DNA from 3 places in the Afipia sp. DC4300-2b1 genome. Region 1 is predicted to be linked to each of the others. Evidence: predicted binding sites of a transcription regulator. Region 1 holds the regulator's gene; each other region holds the start of a gene.
The links. The regulator LexA, encoded in region 1, represses DNA repair genes until DNA is damaged. The targets are predictions, from matches to a motif close to TGTTCNNNNTGTGTTCNG.
Positions count from the first base shown of each region.

Region 1 (4,316 bases):
GCTGAGGTCGCCACGCAGCGTTCGTTCTTCATGACGGCGGTGGTGCTGATCGCGGTGATGGTCGACCGGCGCGCGATCACGTTCCGCACGCTCGCCGTGGCGGCGATGATCGTGCTCGCGATCGCGCCGGAGGCGCTGGTACACCCAAGTTTCCAGATGTCGTTCGCGGCGACGCTTGGCCTCGTGGCGCTGATCCAGATCGGCATGCCGAACCTGTTTGCCTCGCCCGACAATTCGCAGGTGGCGCGCGCGGCGCTCTGGGGTGGACGCGAAATCACCATGCTGGCGCTCGCGTCGCTGGTGGCCGGGTTCGCGACCATGCCCTACGCGGCGTTTCATTTTCATCGCGTGACGCCTTACGGCGTGCTGGCCAATCTCGCGGCGATGCCGGTGGTCTCGATACTGGTGATGCCCGCAGGGCTGCTCGGGCTGCTTGCGATGCCGTTCGGCTTCGACGGCGTGTTCTGGCGGCTGATGGATGTCGGCATCGGATGGATGGTGGCGGTGTCGCAATGGGTGGCGGCGCTTCCCGGCGCGATCGGCCAGATCGCGTCATTCGGCGCCGGGGCGCTGGCCTTGATGAGCGCAGGCATTATTGCGCTCGGTTTGTTGCGGACGCCATTGCGATGGACGGGAGCAGGGCTCATCGCACTGGCAACAATCTGGGCGCTGACCACGCCGCAGCCGGACATCCTTGTTGCGGGAGACGGCACCTCGGTCGCGGTGCGCGGGAAGGACGGCAGGCTGCGCCTGATGCGCACCGGAAAGGATGCTTTCCTGTCACGCGAATGGCTCGCAGCCGACGCCGACATGCGCAAGGCAACCGACGCGTCGCTGACCGATGGCGTTTCGTGCGACCCATCTGGATGCGTGGTGCAGGCGGCGGACGGCTCGACCGTCGCGCTGACGCTGAAACCCGATGCGTTCGCGGATGATTGCGTACGCGCAGCGGTCATCGTGACACTGCGTCAGTCGCCCGCCGATTGTGCGGCCATGGTGCTGGATAAGGAGATGCTGCGCAGGCGCGGCACACTCGCCCTGCGCAAAACCGCAGACGGCTACGCGATCACGGCCAACAAGCCGCGCGGCGTCGACCGTCCGTGGTCACCGGCAAATGCCGATGATGACATCGAAACACCCGCTGTACGGTCAAGCCGTCCCGCGCAGCCTGTCGATGCGACGCCGGCAGAGAGCGATCTCCAGCCGGACGATTGATCCAGCCATCATTCCGGACAGGCCAGCAAATTCAACGGGCAAGTTTCTGGATTCCGGGTTCGCTCGCAAAAGCTCGCGCCCTGGAATGAAGGAACCCGAAAGTCTCAGTACTTGCGGACAAGCCCGATCAGCTTGCCCTGAATCCGCACGCGGTTGGGCGGCAGGATGCGAACTTCATAAGCTGCGTTGGCCGGCTCCAGCGCGATGGACGCGCCGCGGCGGCGGAAGCGCTTCAGGGTGGCTTCTTCCTCGTCGATCAGCGCCACCACGATGTCGCCGGTGTCGGCGGTCTCGTTGCGCTGGATCAGCACGGTGTCGCCGTCGAGAATGCCGGCTTCCATCATGGAATCGCCGCGCACTTCGAGAGCGTAGTGTTCGCCGGAGCCGAGCATGTCGGGCGGCACGCTGATGGTGTGGCTGCGGGTCTGCAACGCCTCGATCGGCGTACCGGCTGCGATCCGGCCCATGACCGGCACGGCAACCGGGAAGCTGGCATCCTCATCAGGACCGAGGGACGGAGCCGACCGGACCTTGCCGAGGTTGCCCTCGATGACGCTTGGCGTGAAGCCGCGGCGGGCGCCGCCGGGGCTGGCACTCGTTTCGGGAAGCTTGATGACCTCGATGGCGCGGGCCCGGTTGGCGAGCCTGCGGATGAAGCCGCGCTCCTCAAGGGCGGTAATGAGCCGGTGGATGCCGGACTTGGACCGCAGGTCCAGCGCGTCCTTCATTTCGTCGAAGGAGGGCGGAACACCAGCTTCCTTGAGCCGCTCGTTGATGAAGCGCAGAAGCTCGTATTGTTTGCGTGTCAGCATCTGAATTGGTCCCCGATCCCAAGGATCTCAAGAATTCCCGCGTTCTGATCCGAAGCCGCGCCTCTCTGGATCCCCACCGAGAACAAATGGAAAGGGACACTCAGGAGTAGCGAGTCACTCGAAACAAATCATGAACGAACACTATCTGTTCCATATGTGTTCCGCAACCCCTTAATTTCACGTCAACGACGGGGCCCGTGTGATCGGGATTGTCAGTCCGGCAGCCGCAGGATCGTGCAGGGCGAGCCGGCGGGGGCCGCGGGCGCGAATGGCGGACGGACGATCAGTGCATTCGCTTCGACCAGTTTTGCCACCAGCGAACTGTCCTGCGCGCCCACCGACGTGGCGACGGGTACACCGTCGCTGCCGGCTGTGACGCGCGCCCGCAGGTAGTCCTGCCGCTTGTCGTTGGCGGGCAGCTCGCGCCCAAGCCTGGCTTGCTCGAGTGGATGATCGATCGTGGTTCGCCCGGAGAGCGAACGGATCAGCGGCACCAGAAACAGGAAAGCGCAGACGTAGGACGACACGGGGTTCCCGGGCAGGCCGAGCACGCGCATCGCCCCGAGCCGTCCGTTCATCATCGGCTTGCCGGGCCGCAGCGCGATCTTCCAGAAGGCCATGTCGAAGCCTTCGGTTGTCAGCGCGGCCTGAACCAGATCGTGATCGCCAACCGATGCGCCGCCGGTGGTGACAAGAACGTCTGCTCCAAGATCGCGCGCGCGCCGGATGCCGCCGGAGGTTTCTTCGAGTGTGTCGCGCGCGATGCCGAGTTCGATCACGTCCGCGCCTTCGCTGCGCGCGAGTGCAGCCAGCGCGAAGACATTGCTGTAGACGATCTGACCGGGGCCGGGTGTCGTGCCCGGAGGCACCAGTTCGTCGCCGGTCGCGAGGATCGCCACCTTGGGACGGCGGTGCACCGGCAACCGCGGGTGGTTCATGCCGGCAGCCAGCGCAAGGGCGCGGTCGTTGAGCAGAGAGCCGCGCGGCAGGAGCACGTCGCCCTCGCGGAAATCGATACCGGCGGGGCGGATGTTTTTTCCTGCGGTAATAGCTTCGTTGACGAGGACGAACTCGCCGTCACGCGCGGCGTCTTCCTGAATGACCACCGCGTCCACGCCGCCGGGAACAACGCCGCCGGTAAAGATGCGCGCAGCCTGTCCGGCGCCGATGCTTTGATTGAACGGCCGACCGGCAGCGACTTCGCCGATCACCTTCAGCCGCGCGCCCGGCACGGCATCCGTCGCGCGCACCGCGTATCCATCCATCGCCGACAGCGCGACGGGAGGCTGGGTGCGCAGTGCTGCGATATCGCGAGAGAGCGTGCGATGAAACGCATCTTGGAGCGCAACCGTCTCTTCGGGCAACGCAGTGGCGTCCTTGAGAACGGCGGCATAGGCCTCGGCGACCGGCATCAGCGCCATGGTGCGATCCTCAATAGTCCGCCAGATAGTGGCCGGACTTGCCGCCCTTTTTCTCGACCAGACGGATGGCGTCGATCTGGATTCCGCGCTCCACGGCCTTCACCATGTCGTAGATGGTGAGGCAGGCCACCGACACGGCGGTTAGCGCTTCCATCTCGACGCCGGTCGGGCCTTTCACTTTCACCGTGGCACGCACGCGGCAACCCGGCAGCTTGGTGTCGGGCGTAATGTCGAGCGTGACCTTTGAGAGAGCCAGCGGATGACAGAGCGGAATGAGGTCGGAGGTCCGCTTCGCCGCCATGATGCCCGCGACGCGCGCGGTGCCGAGCACGTCGCCCTTGGCGGCGTTGCCCTTGATAATGAGGTCGAGCGTCTTGCGGGTCATGATGACCTGGCCTTCGGCCACCGCGACGCGCTCGGTATCCGGCTTGGCGGAGACGTCGACCATGCGTGCTTCACCCTTGGCGTCGATATGGGTGAGGGCGGCGACTGCTTTCGTCTTTGATGTCTTTTTTGCCACGGTTCAGCGCGTCCCGGTGGCGCGTTGCGCATCGCTGCGGGCGAGCAGGGTGCGCGTTGCAGCCGTCACATCGGCCTGACGCATCAGGCTCTCGCCGACGAGAAAGGTGTTCATGCCGACGCGCGCAAGACGGGAGAGATCCTCCGGCACAAAGATGCCGCTTTCGCCGACACTGATGCGATCCTTCGGGATCAGCGGAGCGAGTTCTTCACTGGTGGCGAGCGTCGTCTCGAAGGTGCGCAGGTTGCGGTTGTTCACGCCGAGTAGCGGCGACTTCAGCTTCAAGGCGCGGTCGAGTTCCTCGCGGTTATGGACTTCGAGCAGCACGTCCATGCCATGCGCGAATGC
Region 1 covers NZ_JAFCSX010000005.1:83,048-87,363, forward strand. The annotation lists gene ACP7AL_RS20000 (ComEC/Rec2 family competence protein) at 1-1,215, shown strand, start outside; gene lexA (transcriptional repressor LexA) at 1,320-2,027, opposite strand; gene glp (gephyrin-like molybdotransferase Glp) at 2,240-3,448, opposite strand; gene moaC (cyclic pyranopterin monophosphate synthase MoaC) at 3,459-3,968, opposite strand; gene trpC (indole-3-glycerol phosphate synthase TrpC) at 3,972-4,316, opposite strand, start outside.

Region 2 (4,316 bases), on a different contig from region 1:
GCCATTCGGCTGAAGCACGTCTTCGTCGATATGACAGCGGCCGCGGACGCGTGACCGGTCTCCCAGTACGGTGGATCTCTGACGCAGAGGCGGGCCCCTTGCCGGATGAACCACTGCTGATCAATAACGAGGCATGCGATGAAATGGGGAGATAGCACCCGCGACTCTGAAATCGCACTAGCAGTGTGGCCGAACTATCGTCCGCGGTTCGGTAACTGGTTGATGCAGGAATTGGTCGAGCAGGGTGACAAAGCTCCCATCTGGCGCGACCGGAGGGTGCCGACCGAGGACGGGCGCGTGCGTGGCGACCTCTATCCGGATCGCGAGGCTGCCGCGTCGGCGGCAGCTACTCTCAACCAAGCCTTCCGTGAAGCACTTGCGGCCCGGGACATGGAAGCCGCAAAGAAGCATTCGCTGCAGCTCAAAGTCGAGAAGAGCCTGCAATCCAAGCAGCGGCTTCACGACGAAGAGGGGCTCATGCTGGCAGACGCTCGTCGGCGGCACGCGAACGATCCGCGCCCGGTGTCCTCGGAAATCGTTCTCCCGGCGGAGTCGGAGCCGTTCCGGCAGGAATTGAGCGAGCAACTTTCGGAGATGCCTTATCTGAGGGTCGTCTTGGTCGGCGAGCCGGCACGCCGCTGGCATCGTTCAATTCTCTACCTCTCGCACGACAATATGTGGTCCAAGCCTTATGCGGCGGGTGAACGATCCGCGGCCATCGCAATGCGGGCACGCATTGCCAATGGGTTTGGCTTTAGCGCTGATGCCCATTGGGGGAAGACCAAAGCCAAGATTCGCCAAATCTTGTTGCCGCGGGCCAATCAGTTGCTCCAGCTCGCGAGCGTGCAAAGAATGTTGGCCGAGGCGTTAGCCAATGGTCAAAGGGTGCTGGTCTCGAACGGTGTCGTCTTCTGGTACGAGGAGGACGGTGGCATCGGCTGGCAGGTGAAGCACACCACTTCCACCAAAGAGTCCGAGGGAAGCACTTTATGGAAGGAAGGCACCATCCGCTCGATCAACCACGGTCGATTGGTCATCTTGCCCTATATTAAGGAAAGCGGAGAGCAGGTTCGAGGCCATACCCGGAACGGTCCGAATGACGGAAGAGCGAAGCCACGGCATCCTGATCACTATGTGGACATCCCATTCGCACAACTCGATGGTGACCTCATGATCGGTTTGTTTGGCGAATTACCCTACGAATAATCTAATACGTAGGACCAAATCCACCGGCACCTATGTCGACAATGACTACGTCGAGCCCGGCTACCAAGAGCAATACCTGGAAGTTGAGGTCGATGGTCATTGGATCGAGGCAATTATTGTCGTCGAAGAGATGGTTATCTTCTGGGAGCGTTTTCTGAAAGCGCATCGGCCGCAAGCCGTCTTGAGTCCACCGCGCAATCCATTCACCCACATGCCGGAATGAGGTGCTGAGTGGGCGATGTTCGGATGACCTCGGCCAAAGACGTGTGAGGCGAAGGCTGGCAGAGACGGCTCATCCCCACATGCCGCGCATGCGTGACTTCACGTCGATGGGGGCGCGGGCCGCTCGTGCCGGAGCGCTGCCGGCCTTTGGCCGGGGCCAATGGCAACTCTGGAAATGCTTCGTCATCGCATTCGGAATGAAACGCGTGCGCTGGGCATAGACGTGGCGATCCCCGAAACTGCGCTGGCCGTGGGTGAAGAAACGCTGCGGCACCATCAGATGAAGCTGATCCTTGGCACGGGTCATGGCGACGTACAGCAAGCGGCGCTCCTCCTCGACCTCCGGCGTCGAGCCGACGCCGAGGTCGGAAGGGATGCAGCCGTCCACGACGTTGAGGACGAATACCGACGACCATTCCTGTCCCTTGGCGGAATGGATGGTGGAGAGGATCAGATAATCTTCGTCAAGCAGCGGCGGCCCGGCTTGGTCACTGGTGGCATCAGGTGGATCGAGGGTCAGTTCGGTCAGGAACCGCTCGCGCGTCGGATAGGTCGCGGCAATCTGCGCGAGCTGGCTGAGGTCGGCCTCACGGTGAGCGGCGTCCTCGTAACGCTGCGCCATGAACGGCAGATACCAGCGGCAGGCGAGGTCGAGTTCGGCCGGCCAACCCGCGGCGCCGAGATGTAGCGTGCTCATGGTCTCGACGAAATTCTGCCAATGCTCCGCCGCGGCCGAGGGTGGCCGGAAGCCATCCAGACCCGCAGCCGCATTGCCGCCCGCGGCAATCCCATCGAGAAACTTTGCCGCTGTGCCGGGGCCGATGCCGGGCAGAAGCTGAGCAACCCGGAATCCGGCCACGCGGTCGCGCAGATTGTGCGCCCAGCGCAGGGTCGCCAGCACGTCTTTGATGTGAGCCGCTTCGAGGAATTTGAGGCCGCCGAATTTGACGAACGGGATGTTGCGCCGGGTCAGCTCGAGTTCAAGCGTTGCGCTGTGGCTCGACGTCCGGAACAGAACAGCCTGTGACTTCAAGCGAGTCCCGGCTTCGCGGTTGGCGAGGATAGTCTCGACGATATATCCCGCTTGCGCATTGTCATCGGCGACGTTCACAAGCGCGGGCAGATCGGAGGAGGGCCGGTTCGACCAGAGGTTCTTGGTGAAGCGCTCGGCAGCGAGATCGATCACGGCGTTGGCCGCGGCAAGAATGGGCTGGGTGGAGCGGTAGTTCTGTTCCAGCGTGATCAACTCGGCTTTGGGCGTGAAGTGTCCGGGAAAGTCCAGGATGTTGCGCACTGTGGCCGCACGAAACGAATAGATCGATTGCGCGTCGTCGCCGACGACGGTCAGGCCGCGCCCGGTCGGCTTGAAGTTGAGTAGGATCGACGCCTGGAGGCGGTTGGTATCCTGATATTCGTCGATGAGGACATGATCGAAGCGGCCTGACAGATCGTCGGCAAGCGCGGGCGCCATCATCATTTGCGACCAGCAAAGCAACAGGTCATCGTAGTCGAGCACGTTCTGCTTCTGCTTGGCCTCGACATAGCCGCTGAACAGTTTCCGCAATTCGGCTTCCCATTCCGCGCACCATGGAAAGGTCGCGCCGAGAACTTCGCCGAGCGGCAGTTCCGCGTTCACCGCCCGTGAGTAGATCGCAAGGCATGTGTCCTTCATCGGAAAACGCTTCTCCATCTTCGAGAAGCCAAGATCGTGCCGCACGAGATTGATGAGGTCGGCGGAGTCTTCCCGATCATGGATCGTGAAGGCAGCGTCCAGTCCGATATCGGTCGCATACTCGCGCAGCAGTCGCGCGCCCATCGCATGAAACGTCCCCGACCAGGCGAGGGCGTCTGCCATCACGCCTGACTTCGGGCCGAGCGCTTTTTTCATGATCCGTTCCACGCGGCGTTGCATCTCGACTGCCGCCCGACGCGAAAACGTCAGCAGCATGATGCGTCGCGGGTCGGCGCCCGAAACGACGAGATGCGCGACACGGTGCGCAAGCGTGTTGGTCTTGCCCGAGCCGGCGCCGGCGATGATCAGAAGGGGTGGGGCCTCAGCCAGGACATCGCAACCATGCTCGACCGCCCGCCGCTGCTCAGCATTCAGCGCATCGAGATAGGCCGCGCCTAATCCCTGTCCATTTGCCGTTCTGACCTGCTGCAGCATGCTCTCGCCCCGAATCCCGAGCCTATGGTACAAACCATGAACGAGGCTTTAAGTCGAATGAATTCGCGGCCTTGTCTTGGCTGCGATTGTCGCTGCTGCCTTCTTTGGCGCTATCGACGCTTCTTCCCGCTCGGCCAAGGCAGGGTACCGTCGAGTTCGCGCAGACCGTAGGACCGCTCTTCCCACTGCTTTCGCTCCGGCCGTGGCGGGGGAACTTCGTCCTCTTCAAACCACAGCAATGTCAGCGTCTGATCCCATCGATCAAGATGAAGCACGTCTTCGTAGAGCGCGCCCTCACGCTCCCAATCCTCAAACCATTCCTCCGGCGCTGCTTCTTCAGGGCCTGTCGGTTTTTCACCTGCGCGCGCGCGGGCGCTGTAGGAACTCGTTGGTAAAGCCGAACCTGATTTAATCCAGGCTCGCGCATCGCGAAGGGCGGCAGATCGGGCGCTGTAGCGGACTTTGCCGCCTTCAGCGAGCACAAAGGCGCAAGGTGCGCGGGAGAACGTGGCGAAGCGGGATCCTGTCGAGATCAATGAGGCATCGAACTCGTCTGCCAGCGCGTTGACCGCCGCGAGACCCATATCCGCCATATCCACGCGCGGTTTGAAGAGCTTGTACGGCAGCAGAAGTTCGGCTGCGAAGGTATCGCAAAAGATTTCGCCTTGCGGTCGTTGCGTGTAACGCCAGCTCGGCTGGGCATGATCTGCCGGGATTTCCA
Region 2 covers NZ_JAFCSX010000006.1:185,909-190,224, forward strand. The annotation lists gene ACP7AL_RS23320 (hypothetical protein) at 1-54, shown strand, start outside; gene ACP7AL_RS23325 (hypothetical protein) at 139-1,206, shown strand; gene ACP7AL_RS23330 (hypothetical protein) at 1,184-1,429, shown strand; gene ACP7AL_RS23335 (ATP-dependent helicase) at 1,499-3,595, opposite strand; gene ACP7AL_RS23340 (ImmA/IrrE family metallo-endopeptidase) at 3,706-4,316, opposite strand, start outside.
Region 2: ACP7AL_RS23335 (ATP-dependent helicase) is a predicted target of LexA. The motif match lies at 3,621-3,638, and genes of this name have one in related genera.

Region 3 (4,316 bases), on a different contig from region 1:
CGCTGAACGACGCCTATTTCGACACGGTGACGGTGGCCATCAATGGCCAGCGGCAGGCCATCATCTCGCATTCTGCCCATGAGAGCATCAATCTGCGTCTCGATGAGACCACCGTCAGCATCGCGCTGGACGAAACCACAACGCCTGCGATTGTCGAGAGCGTGTGGCGTACCTTCGGCGGCAATCTGGTTTACGCCGACATCGAGAAGGAGGCACGCGACGCGCTGCCGTCCAGCCTCGCACGCACCAGCAGGTTCATGACCCATCCGGTGTTCCACGAGCACCGCTCGGAGACCGAGCTCCTGCGCTACATGCGCAAGCTTTCGGATCGCGATCTCGCGCTCGACCGCGCCATGATCCCGCTCGGCTCCTGCACCATGAAGCTGAACGCCACCACCGAAATGATCCCGGTGACCTGGCCGGAATTCGGCGGACTGCATCCCTACGCGCCGAAGGAACAGGCTGCCGGTTATCACGCCATGTTCACGACGCTCGAGAAATGGCTCGCCGACATCACCGGCTATGACGCCGTGTCGCTGCAGCCGAATTCCGGCGCGCAGGGCGAATATGCCGGGCTGCTGGCGATCCGCGCCTGGCATCGCTCGCGCGGCGAGGCGCACCGCAAGGTGTGCCTGATCCCCTCCTCCGCCCATGGCACCAATCCGGCATCCGCCAGCATGGTCGGCATGGACGTGGTGGTGGTTGCCTGCGACGCACGCGGCGACGTCGATGTCGAGGACCTGCGCAGGAAGGCTGCGCAGCATGCGAACGATCTTGCCGCGGTGATGATCACATACCCGTCGACCCACGGCGTGTTCGAGGAGCACATCCGCGAAATCTGCGACATCGTTCACGGTCACGGCGGACAGGTCTATCTCGACGGCGCGAATCTCAATGCGCAGGTCGGGCTCGCCCGCCCCGGCGACTATGGCGCGGATGTCAGCCATCTCAATCTGCACAAGACCTTCTGCATTCCGCATGGGGGCGGCGGACCGGGCATGGGCCCGATCGGCGTGCGCGCGCATCTCGCGCCGTTCCTGCCCGGACATGTCGCAACCGACGGCGGCAAGGCCCCGGTCGGTCCGGTGTCGGCGGCGCCCTACGGGTCCGCATCGATCCTCGTCATCTCCTACATCTACATCCTGATGATGGGCGGCGAAGGCCTGACCCGCGCGACGGAAGTCGCAATCCTGAACGCGAACTACATCGCCAGGCGGCTCGATCCGCATTTCCCGGTGCTCTATCGCAACCACAACGGCCGTGTTGCGCACGAGTGCATCGTCGATCCGCGCGGGCTGAAGGCAGGATCGGGCGTCACCGTGGACGACATCGCCAAGCGGCTGATCGACTACGGCTTCCATGCCCCGACCATGAGCTTCCCGGTGCCGGGCACGCTGATGATCGAACCGACCGAATCCGAATCGAAGGCGGAACTGGACCGCTTCTGCGACGCCATGATCGCGATCCGCCGCGAGATCGCCGACGTCGAGGCCGGACGATGGCCTATCGCGGCCTCGCCGCTGCGTCATGCGCCGCACACCGTGCACGACATCGCCGAGGATCACTGGCAGCGGCCGTATACGCGCGCGGAAGGCTGCTTCCCGGCCGGCACCTCGCGCAGCGACAAGTACTGGTCGCCCGTGGGGCGCGTCGACAACGTTCATGGCGACCGCAATCTGGTCTGCTCATGCCCGCCGGTCGCGGATTACGCGCAGGCGGCGGAGTAGTCGCACGCGCGATTTCTAAACCGGTCATCCCCGCGAAAGCGGGGATCCACCTTCCTCTTTCTCATTTGAAGAGAACGACGCATCCGCCCCACATCCCACGGCATCGATAGCTCGGGGAGTATGGGTCCCCGCTTTCGCGGGGACGACGCCGAGAGAGAACAGCCGCGCTCATAGCTCAAAAACAAATCGGGCGCTGGGGATGTCGGCAACTCAACATCCACAACGCCCGTTTGCTTCCGAAGGTGCGATGGATGCCCGAAAAGGATTCCCGTCTTTTCGGATCGCACCGGCCGGGCCGTGAAGCCCGGTCGAAAATGAACTCTTTTTAGTTGTCGCGTTTTCTTAACGCGAACCGGTTCCCACTTCGCCTGAAAACGCTTTATTCGTCCTGCGGCTCCTCGCCGTCGGCATCGCGTTCCGGCGAGCCGGCCAGAATCTGCTCAGCGATCAGGCCGGAGTTCTGCCGGATCGAAGCCTCGATCTTGGCGGTGATCTCGGGGTTCGCCTTGAGGAACGCCTTGGAATTCTCGCGGCCCTGCCCGAGGCGCTGGCTGTCGTAGGAGAACCAGGCGCCGGACTTCTCGACGATGCCGGCCTTGACGCCGAGGTCGAGGATTTCGCCCATCTTCGAGACGCCCTCGCCGTACATGATGTCGAATTCGACCTGCTTGAACGGCGGCGCCAGCTTGTTCTTCACCACCTTGACCCGGGTCGAGTTGCCGACGACTTCGTCGCGCTCCTTGATCTGGCCGATGCGGCGGATATCGAGGCGCACCGAGGCGTAGAACTTCAGCGCATTGCCGCCGGTGGTGGTTTCCGGCGAGCCGTACATCACACCGATCTTCATGCGGATCTGGTTGATGAAGATCACCATGGTGTGGGACTTGTTGATCGAGGCGGTCAGCTTGCGCAGCGCCTGGCTCATCAGTCGCGCCTGCAATCCAGGCAGCGCGTCGCCCATCTCACCCTCGAGTTCGGCGCGCGGCACCAGCGCCGCCACCGAGTCCACGATCAGCACATCGACCGCACCCGAGCGCACCAGCGTGTCGGCGATTTCCAGCGCCTGCTCGCCGTGGTCCGGCTGCGAAATCAGAAGTTCATCGACATTGACACCGAGCTTGCGGGCATAGACCGGATCGAGCGCGTGTTCGGCGTCGATGAAGGCGCAGATGCCGCCCTTCTTCTGGGCTTCGGCCACCGTATGCAGCGCGAGCGTGGTCTTGCCGGAGGATTCCGGCCCGTAGATCTCGACCACCCGTCCCTTCGGCAGACCGCCGACGCCGAGTGCGATATCCAGCCCAAGCGAGCCCGACGGAATGACCTCAATGTCCATGGAGCGGTCGTTCTTGCCGAGCTTCATCACGGAGCCCTTGCCGAACTGGCGCTCGATCTGGGAGAGCGCGGCCGACAGGGCCTTGGTCTTGTCCATGGACGATCCTTCAACGATACGCAGGGCGGCGGGGGCCATCTGATGCTCCTCTTATGTATGGGATTCGCCTGCCGGACAAACGGCTTCCCAGGGTCGGCGGACCGGAATCGGTGGTGATCCGATGGAAAAGAATGTACCCTTTTTGTTCCAAGTTCGCAATATGTTCTTTTCAGGGACCGGGCAAGTATATACCCTGAGGACATGTAACATGTTTTGTGGTATTGCCTGCCCCGCCTCTACTCGCAGTAGTATGCGGGAAATCAGATGCACGGGCCCTAAATGGATACGCCGCTCTTTCTCACTTTCTTCCTGTTCGCGGTACAAACCGCCGCAGGCGTGGCCCCTATGAGGTGGCCAGAGCACAAATGGTTGGCTGGCGTAATTTTTTGGGTCTCTGGGGCCTTTGCCCTAGTTTGCCTTGCGTGGTGGACGACCTCTAACCGCGAAACAGTGATGGCTATATTTGAACCTAGGAACTTCATTGCATTTGGTTTGCTCGTTGCAGTTGTCGCGTTTGGGTATCAGCAGATACAAACGCCTAAATCTGTCGAGGAAGCTCCTCCAGTTAAACCAACCCAATCAGCAGTTCCGGCTGCACCGACACAGCCCGCTCTAGGCTCGGTTTTAATTCCAGCCAAGTACTACTCAAGCGGCGACAAGGAGCGAATATCCGAACTGCTATTTAGTGCTTCGGTAGCGATCAATCGGGCATTGCCAAAGGTTCAAGCTGGCTTGACGCAGATTGCTGGAGGCTGGGACAAGCCTAACGAAGACATCGCGCCATATCTCGCGACCATACGAGATATGCAGGCGTCCATAGGAGAGCTTCATACCGCGCTGTTTGGTAAACTTATTCCCGACAACACGAACTACAATTCCGAATTGAATGCCCTATTGCAGCCGAATGATTGGGGTATTGAGAAAATGCAGATTGCTCTGAACGAGTACCACAACGCCTTGACGGTCTTTAGGGACTATCAGGGCGTCTTTCACCAACAGACATCTCTTCCTTATGATCCGAGCAAGCGGGACAATTTGGTGAAGTTGGTTACCCTTGCGCGGGACAATATGGTTCTTAACGGCGACAATAATTTTCGAAACTGGGCGGGCCGATGCAAACTAAGAATCGAAGAAACACAGAAAGCCCTGAGATGAAGCGC
Region 3 covers NZ_JAFCSX010000002.1:516,640-520,955, reverse strand. The annotation lists gene gcvP (aminomethyl-transferring glycine dehydrogenase) at 1-1,727, shown strand, start outside; gene recA (recombinase RecA) at 2,107-3,195, opposite strand; gene ACP7AL_RS09160 (hypothetical protein) at 3,436-4,311, shown strand.
Region 3: recA (recombinase RecA) is a predicted target of LexA. The motif match lies at 3,307-3,324, and genes of this name have one in related genera.